One region of the Streptomyces flavofungini genome, then DNA from elsewhere that is predicted to be linked to it. Evidence: riboswitches for the same ligand, from Rfam matches in the RefSeq annotation. Region 1 holds a riboswitch; the other holds the start of a gene.

Region 1 (4,203 bases):
CCACGGGCGCGGCGGGCTCCGGGGCGTTCACCCGGGACGCCCAGCTGACCGGCCGGGACGGCAAGGGGAACACACTGTCCGGGACGACCCGCATCCGCCAGGGCGTCTCCGGTACGTACGAGATCACCGTCACCTGTGACGGACACCCGCACCAGGGCGTCGGCACGGTCCAGGTCAAGGGCGCGGGGGCGGGTACGGGGCAGGCCCCGACCGCCCCGGTCCGCGCCGGCGGCGGCGGCGCCGCCCCCCTGACCTCGGCCGCCGCCGAGGCCGACGAGGCGGGACCCGGCACCCGGCACGCGGTCGTCGGCCTGGTCCTCGCGGGTGTGGCGGCGATCGCCGTGGCGCTGCGCAGCGTCCGTCGCCGCCGCCCGGAGTGACGCCGTGACGGGCCCGGATCCGGACGCAGGCCCGCACCCGCCCGGGACGAGCCGTCTCGTCATGGGCGTGGCCTGGGCGTTCCTGCTCGTCGGCCTGTGGCTGTGGGGCAACGAGATCACCGATGTGCGCGGCGGCCTCTCCGACCCGACGACGGGCGACGTCGCCGCCGTCGGCCGCCCCGCCGGGGTCGACCTGCCGCCCGCGCACGAGCCGCTCGCCGCGGCCCGCCCGCAGCGCGTCGACGTACCGGGCCTCGGCGTCCGCGCCCCCGTCGTCGCGCGCGGTCTGGACGCGGAGGGCGCCATCGATCCGCCGCCGTTCGCGCAGCCGGGTGTCGTGGGCTGGTACGGGGGCGGGGTGCGGCCCGGCGCGCGCGGCACCTCCCTGTTCGTCGGGCACGTCGACACTGAGTCCAAGCCCGCCGTGTTCTACCACCTCAGCGCCTTGCGCCCCGGCGAGAAGGTGCGCGTGACCAGGGACGACGGTTCGGTCGCCGAGTTCACGGTGGACGACGTGCAGGTCCTCGGCCGCGACGACTTCAGCGCGCGCACGGCCTACGGCCCCCGTGAGGAGGGTCGGGCCGAACTGCGCCTGATCACCTGCGGCGGCACCTTCGACCGCGCGAGCCGCACCTACTCGGCCAACGTGGTCGTGTCCGCCTACCTCACCGGGGCCAAGGGGGCATAGCCGCCGGCCCGCCGGAGCCGCGCGGCCGTGGCCGCTGACCCGCGGGAGCCGCGCGGCCCCAGCCCTAACTCGCCGGCGCCGCCGAGCCGTAGCCCGACGCATCGGCCGTGACCGGCTCCTTCGTCCGCAGGGCGCGCAGCCCGAGGCCGCCGAACACGACCGCGAACACCGCCCACATCAGCACGTGCGACGCCAGGGACAGCATCCTGAAGTCCCACAGCAGGGTCGCGCTGACCGGGACCGGGTCGGGGTTGTCGGGCAGCGCCCACAGGAGCGCGAGGACCGCCACCGCCGTCACGGCAGCCGCGCACTGCCGCACCGGTACGGGGCGCGTGGCGAGGCGCACGTACACCTGCCACACCAGGAACATGCCGAGCACGCCGAGGGCGACCGCGCCGAGCCACATCTCCTGCCGGTCGCCCACGGTGCCCGCGTCCCCGACCCCGGGCGGGGCCGCCGGATAGCGCAGCGCGGGGAACAGCGAGACGGCGCAGAACGCGGCCGCGCAGAACGCGAGGGCGCGCGGCCACGGGTTGCCGCGCGGATCACGCCGGTGCACGAGCGCGTACGCGACGGCGAACAGCACGCCGATCGCGATGCCCGCCACGACCAGGGCGATCACCAGGCCCGCGTGCTGGGTGGAGCGCGAGAACAGCTCCTCGTGGTGCTGGACGGCGCCACCCGCGGGCTCGTGCTCGTGCGAGCGGGCCTCCTCGGCGCGGATCGCCTTGTCCATCAGGGGTTCGGCGAGCAGCAGCGAGAACAGCCCGGCGACCAGGCCGCCGAGCGCTCCGGCGACCATCCCGCGACCGAGCAGCGGCAGCACGGGGGAGCGCCCGGACTCGCGGGACGCGGATGTATCAGTGGTTTCGGGCGACTTGGGGGGTTCGCCGGTGGGGTCGGGGGAAGTGCGGGGAGCGGTGGGAGAGTTCGGGGACTTCGGGGACGTCGGCATGGTGCGCGCGGCCCCGATCAGTGGCAGGGAGCACCGAAGAGGTGCCGGCCGTCGTGAGCGAACTCGTGCAGGTAGTCGCCGGTCGCCGAGATCAGCGAGCCGTTGTCCATGAAGACGGCGTAGAGAGCGATCAGCGCGACGATCGCGGCGGCCGCCGCGATGAGCCAGTCACGGGTCTCGATCGTCGCGGACTGTATCGCCGCGGTGTCGGTGTGTGCCGGGCCGTGGGCAGGCGTAGCAGTGGACATAGGTGCTCTCCTTATGGGGTTTCCACGCCCCATGACAGGAGGACGACGGGTCAGTTCCTGACTTCCGCGCGCGGGTGAGCGGTGACTCGCGCGGGGTAACAGTGGCGGGACCGTCCCGGAGTCGCACCGGGTTCCTGGCAACCGTCGCCTCGATGTATGGACTTGTCGCCCGGAGAGTCCCAGGTGGTCATGGACACTGTCAACCAGCCCGCGCGCCCCTGACATGGGGGCTTGTGCGCACGGCGCGCACCCCGGCGCGCGGTGGGCGCGGGCACAACCCGGCCCGGCCAACGACCCGCTCCCCCCGGAGTCGTCGACCGGGCTGGTCCTCGACCGCGCGCGCTCGAGCTGCGGGAGGAACCCGGCGTCGGCACGGGAGGCCTTGGTTGGTCCCAACGGTTCTGATGGGTCCAGGCGGTGCGAAAAGGCAACTCCGACCGGGGGCTTGGGCCGTTAGGACTGACTCTAGAGCGGAAGGCGGCCCCGGCCTAGAGGGCTTTTGGCGCCAAGTGCTCGGCGAGTTCTGGCGGCTTACGAGCCCTCTCCGCGCAACGTCGCGTCGTCCAGGGCGCCTTCGATCACCATTCCCGCGACGACGTCCAGCACCAGGCGCTCCCGGCGCGCGTGCCGCCGCAGCGCCTCGAAGGCCACGTCCAGACCGGTCCGCCAGCGCTCGGCCAGGATCCCCTTGGCCTGCTCGATGCGGATCCTGCTGGTCAGGGCGACCTGTAGCTGCTGGGAGAGGTCGCGGTACGTGGCGTACGCGCGGTGGTTGCGCAACCCGACCCCGGCGGCGTCGGCGAGCGCCTGCGCGAGCACCAACGCGCTGTCCTCTTCGCCCTCTTGCGGACGGCCGTCGGGCCGGTTCCCGTTCGGCGACCGGGCGGCGAAGACGTTGAGCGCGCCGAGCACCCGCTCGCGGGCCCGCAGCGGCACCGCGAACGTGGCCTCCACGCCCCGCGCGCGGGCCCGCTTCGTGAAGTCCGGCCAGCGGGCGAGCGCGTCGGCGGAGGCGAGCAGGACGGGCGGCACGGGGGTGCCGGTGCCGTACGACTCCAGGCAGGGGCCCTCTGCCGCCTGGGCTTCGAGGAGGTCCCTGGCCAGCTCACCGCCCTTGTCGCTGACGGCGAGGCCGACGGCGCCGCCGCCGTCGGCGTACACCACGCCCACGGCCAGGGCTCCGAGGAGTTCGGCGCAGTGCTGGCTGACGCGGCGCAGGTGGCGCTCCACGTCGAAGTCGTCGGCGGCGGTGTCGGCGGCTTCGATGAGGATCTGTGCCAGCCTGCGCGCTGGGGTGCGGTCCAGCATGAGTCTCCTTCGGGCCCGCCCCCCACGGCCCCTCGCCTACCCAGCTTCGGCGGGCTGTAACAGGTCACCAACAGGTGTGTCGCCGGGCCTGCCGGGCCTCGTGGGCCGCACCCGGTTATGTCAGGATTGAGCACCGGACAGTGCACCCGAGGGGGAGTGGATGTACCGCAAAAACACAGGTCGCGCGCGGGGCTACGCGGCCAGGGGGGTGTCCGTGACGGTGGCGCTCGCGGGGGCCGCGCTGCTGCTTTCCGGGTGTTCGTCGGACGGTGACGGCAAGGAGGAGGAGGGCTCCGGCAACGGCGTCAGCCAACAGCCCAAGGGCAAGGACCCGTTCTGGGTCAACCCCGAGGGGAACGCCGCCAAGCAGGTCGCCGCGTACGAGAAGGACGGCAAGAAGGACGAGGCCGAGCAGATCCGCAAGATCGCCGAGCAGCCCGTCGGCGAGTGGATCGGCCCGGAGAAGCCCGAGGAGGAGGTCCGCGGGTACACGGAGGCCGCCGAGAAGGCCGACCGGGACGCCCTCCTCGTCCTCTACAACATCCCGCACCGCGACTGCGGCCAGTTCTCCAAGGGCGGCGCCGCCGACGGCAACGCCTACCGCGCCTGGATCGACGCCGTGGC
Region 2 (4,203 bases), 890 kb from region 1:
CCGTCACCGGCAGGAGCCGCCGGTGCCCCGCGCCGACCACCGCCCGGGCCGCGTGCGGCAGCGCCAGGCCCACGAACCCGATCGCCCCGGCGCTGCTGACCAGGGCCGCCGTCAGGAGCGCCGTGGTGCAGAGCAGCAGCACGCGCACCCGGTCCACGTGGACGCCGAGGGTGGCCGCCGCGTCCTGGCCGAAGGCGAACGCGTCGAGGGCGCGGGCCTGCAGCAGGCACACGGTGAGCGTGACGACGAGCACCGCGCCGCACGTCCACACGTCCGTCCAGGACGCGCCGCTCAGCGAGCCGAGGAGCCAGAACAGCACGCCCCGGGTGGTCTCGGCGTCGGCGGCCGTGAGGACGACGAAGGAGGTGAGCGCGGAGAACAGTTGCATGGCGGCCACGCCGGACAGGACCACGCGGTCCGTGGTGTCGCCGAGGGTGTGGCTGAGCAGCAGGACCAGGGCGAAGGACACGACGGCGCCGATGAACGCGCCCGCCGAGACCGTGAGCGCTCCCCCGCCGACGCCGAGGACCACGACGGCCACGGCGCCCGTGGACGCGCCGGAGGAGACGCCGAGCACGAACGGGTCGGCGAGCGGGTTGCGCAGGAGCGACTGGAGGACCGCCCCGCACACGGCGAGGCCCGCGCCGCACACCGCCGCGAGGACCGTGCGCGGCATCCGCAGGTTCCACACGATGCCGTCGCGGATCGGCGTCAGCTCGGCCTCGCCCCAGCCGAGGTGGGCGGCCACGGCCGACCACACGTCGGGCACGGAGATGTCGGCGGGGCCGATGGTGACGGCCACGGCGAGGGAGAGGAAGAGGGCCGCGAGCCCGGCCAGGGCGAGGAGTCCGCCGCGCAGCGCCGAACGCAGCCGACGCGGGCCCCCGCCCGCGAGGGCCCTCACTTCGTGAGGCCGAACTCGCGCAGCGCCGCCGCCACTTGTTCGATGCCGTCGACGGTCCTGATGCCCGGGTTCAGGGCCTGGCCGCTGAGGAGGACGTACCGCTTCTTCCGCACGGCCGTGAGGTTCTTCGTGGCCGGGTTGGACTCCAGGAACTTGATCTTCTGGCGGGCGCTCTCGGCGGACTGGGACCTGCGCGTGAGGTCGCCGATGACGAGGACGTCGGGGTCGCGGTCGGCGATGGTCTCCCAGTTGATCTGGGGCCATTCCGCGCGGGTGTCGGCGAAGGCGTTCCGCACGCCGAGTGCGCGCGTGATGATGCCGGGGGCGCCGCAGCAGCCCGCGATGTAGGGGGACTCGGAGTTGGCGAACCAGTACATGAGGGTGGTGCCGGAGGCGTCGACGGACCTCTTGGCGCGCGCGGCCCGGGACTTGAGGTCCGCGATCAGCTTCTCGCCGCGCTCCGCCACGCCGAAGACGCGCGCGAGGTCGCGGATCTCGCCGTACACGGTGTCCATCGTGAGGGTCTTGGTGCGGGTGCCGTCGTCGTCGCCGGTGTTGTCCTTGCCCGCGCAGTCGGTCGGCGAGACGTAGACGGGTACGCCGAGTTCGGTGAACTTGGCCCGGTCGGCGACGCCGCCCTTGCCGACCGTGTAGAGGAACGACGCGCTGACGAAGTCGGGTTCCTTGTCGAGGACCTTCTCCAGCGACGGGTAGCGGTCGGCGAGCCGTGGGACCTTCGCGTTCTCCTTCGCCAGGCGCTTCAGGACGGGGTCCGTCCAGGTGCCGGTGCCCACCATGCGGTCGGCGAGGCCGAGGGAGAGCAGGATCTCGGTGGAGCCCTGGTCGAGGGAGACGGCCCGCTCCGGCGGCGCCGTCACCTTCGTCCGCTCGCCGCAGGCGGTGAGCGTGAGGGGGTATCCGGCCCGCGCCTCCCGCTCGGGCTTCGCGGCCGGGCCACCGCACGCGGACGTGGCGGCGAGGACCAGGGCGAGGCCCGCGCTCAGGGCGGCGGAGCGGGTGCGTATGCGGGCGGGGCGGAGGGTACGGCGGACGCCGAGGCGGCGCGGGGTCGAAGGCACACGTCTTCCCGAGTCTCAGGGCTCATGCGCGGAGCCTGGTCTGCGAACTCCGCCGCCCGTGCGGACGGCGGTGCCAGCAGGTCTTCGGACTCGGGTTCGTCCGGGCGGGGCCGCCTTCCCGGGGTCCGTGGACTCCCAGTGGCCGCTGGCCCCGCCCGTCCCCCTCACCGCTGCGCGTCAGTTCCGGATTCCCACCGGATTCCCCGACCCAGGTGCGGGTACGACTGGCGTCCGCAAGCTATCACTCCGGGGCGGCATCACCCCTGGTCGGGGCGGGCTCACCGCGGTAGGTGCCGAAGGCCCACTTGTTGCCCTCGGGGTCGGCGACCGCGAACTCGCGGCTGCCGTACGGCTGGTCCTCGATCTCGCGGATCACCTTCACGCCGGCGGCGGTGAGACGGAGGTAGAGGTCGTCGACGTGGTCGGTGACGACGTACGCCCCGAACGTGCCGGGCCGCAGACACCATTCGGCGGCCTTCGGGTCGTAGCTGCCGAGCATGACCCCGCCGCCCTCGGGCCAGTCGAGCTGGGCGTGGGCGACGCGGCCGCCGTCCTCGTGGACGGCGGTGCGCAGGAAGCCGACGGTACCGACGAGGAAGTCGATCAGGGCGGGTGCGTCGTCGGCCTGGAAGGTGGCCCAGACGTCGGGCGCGCGACGGTTCGCCGCGACCGGACCGGTCGGGCCGCCCTGGCTGTTTCGCGTGGCCTCCGTGGCCTCCGTGGTCTCCAAGGTCTCCGTGGTCTGCGCGCTCTGTGCGCTCTGTGCGCTCTGCCTGCTTTGTTCGCTCTGCGGGTTTTCGTTGCTGTTCATGCGTCCCAGTCTTCGCCGCCCGCGTGCCCTCCGGCTTGGATATTCCGGCACTCCTCGGCCATCCAGGCGCTGGGGCTCGCCCCCGTGTACTGCTGGAAGTCCCGTACGAGGTGGGAGTGGTCGTAGTACCCGCAGTCGGCGGCGATCCGGGCGAGGTCGGGGCGCGCGCCCGCGGCGACCGCGCGGACGACGGCCGCCTTCGCGTGCTGGAAGCGGATGAGACGGGCGGCCTGCTTGGGTGTGACGCCGGTCTCGGCGCGGAACAGCGCGGACAGGCGGCGTTCGCTGAGGGCGACGTGCGCGGACAGACCGCGCAGGGTGCCCGCGCCGCGGTGCCGGGCGAGCCAGGCCCAGGCCTCGCCGACCTCGGGCCGGACGCCTCCGGCGCGCTCCGCGTCGGCCGCGCGGCGCGCCAAGTAGGCGTTGAGGAAGGCGAACCGGTCACTCCAGGCGTCCTGCTCGCAGAGGCGTTCCCGGACGTCGGCGGCGACCCGGCCGAGGACGTCGGTGCCGTCGGTGACGAGCTGTCCGGCCAGCTCGGCGGCGGGCAGCCCGAACAGGGCGCGGGCGGCGAGCGGATGCACGGCGAGCTGAATGCCGGCCTCGTGCTCGGGCTGGACGACGTACGCGGGGCTCTGGTGCAGGCCGCCGACGACGATGTCCGTGCGGACGGCGTCGGGTCCGGTCGCCTGGCCGGGGGTGCGGCCGGTGATGACGGGGCCGTCGAGGGAGAAGATCAGCGTGAGGTACGGGGACGGCAGGCCGCGGTGCAGAGCGGTGCGCCGGCCCTGCGTGCGGTAGCCCACGGCGGACACGACCAGGCCGCCGGGCGGGGGCGCGGCGCGGACGAACTCGCGGGAGGCGGTGTCGCCGTCGCGGGCGGTGGTGTCCGTAGCCGTGGGGCCCATGAAGCCATTGTGGGCGGGCGCGGACGGGCCTGTCGTCCGGTGCGGCTACCCGCGTCCGTCCGTCCCATGCCCGGCACGCACGGTGACCTCGATCATGGGAATCGGGCACCTTGTCCTCGTAGCATGGCGCGCCGCTCCGGACGGGTCGGCTCAGCGCTTCCAGGGAACGGGAACCATGGCAATTCGAACAAAGGGCAGGCCGGCGGTCGTCGGGGCGGCGGGGGCGCTGGCGGCGGCGGTGTTCGCGGGCGGCGCGCTGTGGCCGAGCGCGGCGGACGCGAAGGCGGTGGACGCCCCAGCGCCGAGCGCGGCCGCCCGTGCCGCCGCGGCCGACCTCACGCACTGGCCGAAGCCGGTGGCGGCGAAGCTCGGCAAGGTGATCGCGGAGAACCGGGGGAAGGGCGCGTACGCGGTCTTCGACGCGGACAACACGACGTACCGCCACGACCTGGAGGAATCGCTCCTTCCGTTCCTGGAGATGAAGGGCGTCCTGAGCCGCGC

The links. Region 1 has a riboswitch for cobalamin ahead of QUY26_RS25100 (CbtB domain-containing protein). Riboswitches for the same ligand answer to the same signal wherever they lie in the genome.
Region 2: another riboswitch for cobalamin. It lies ahead of QUY26_RS29075 (ABC transporter substrate-binding protein); the one in region 1 lies ahead of QUY26_RS25100 (CbtB domain-containing protein).

The regions. Positions count from the first base shown of each region.
Region 1 is NZ_CP128846.1:5,910,303-5,914,505, forward strand. Features, by position in the region: gene QUY26_RS25085 (hypothetical protein) at 1-380, shown strand, start outside; gene QUY26_RS25090 (class F sortase) at 442-1,068, shown strand; gene QUY26_RS25095 (CbtA family protein) at 1,133-2,023, opposite strand; gene QUY26_RS25100 (CbtB domain-containing protein) at 2,041-2,271, opposite strand; cobalamin riboswitch at 2,303-2,452, opposite strand; gene QUY26_RS25105 (GAF and ANTAR domain-containing protein) at 2,803-3,579, opposite strand; gene QUY26_RS25110 (glycoside hydrolase family 6 protein) at 3,740-4,203, shown strand, end outside.
Region 2 is NZ_CP128846.1:6,804,918-6,809,120, reverse strand. Features, by position in the region: gene QUY26_RS29080 (FecCD family ABC transporter permease) at 1-904, opposite strand, end outside; gene QUY26_RS29075 (ABC transporter substrate-binding protein) at 901-1,890, opposite strand; cobalamin riboswitch at 2,042-2,227, opposite strand; gene QUY26_RS29070 (VOC family protein) at 2,225-2,794, opposite strand; gene QUY26_RS29065 (helix-turn-helix transcriptional regulator) at 2,791-3,702, opposite strand; gene QUY26_RS29060 (haloacid dehalogenase-like hydrolase) at 3,878-4,203, shown strand, end outside.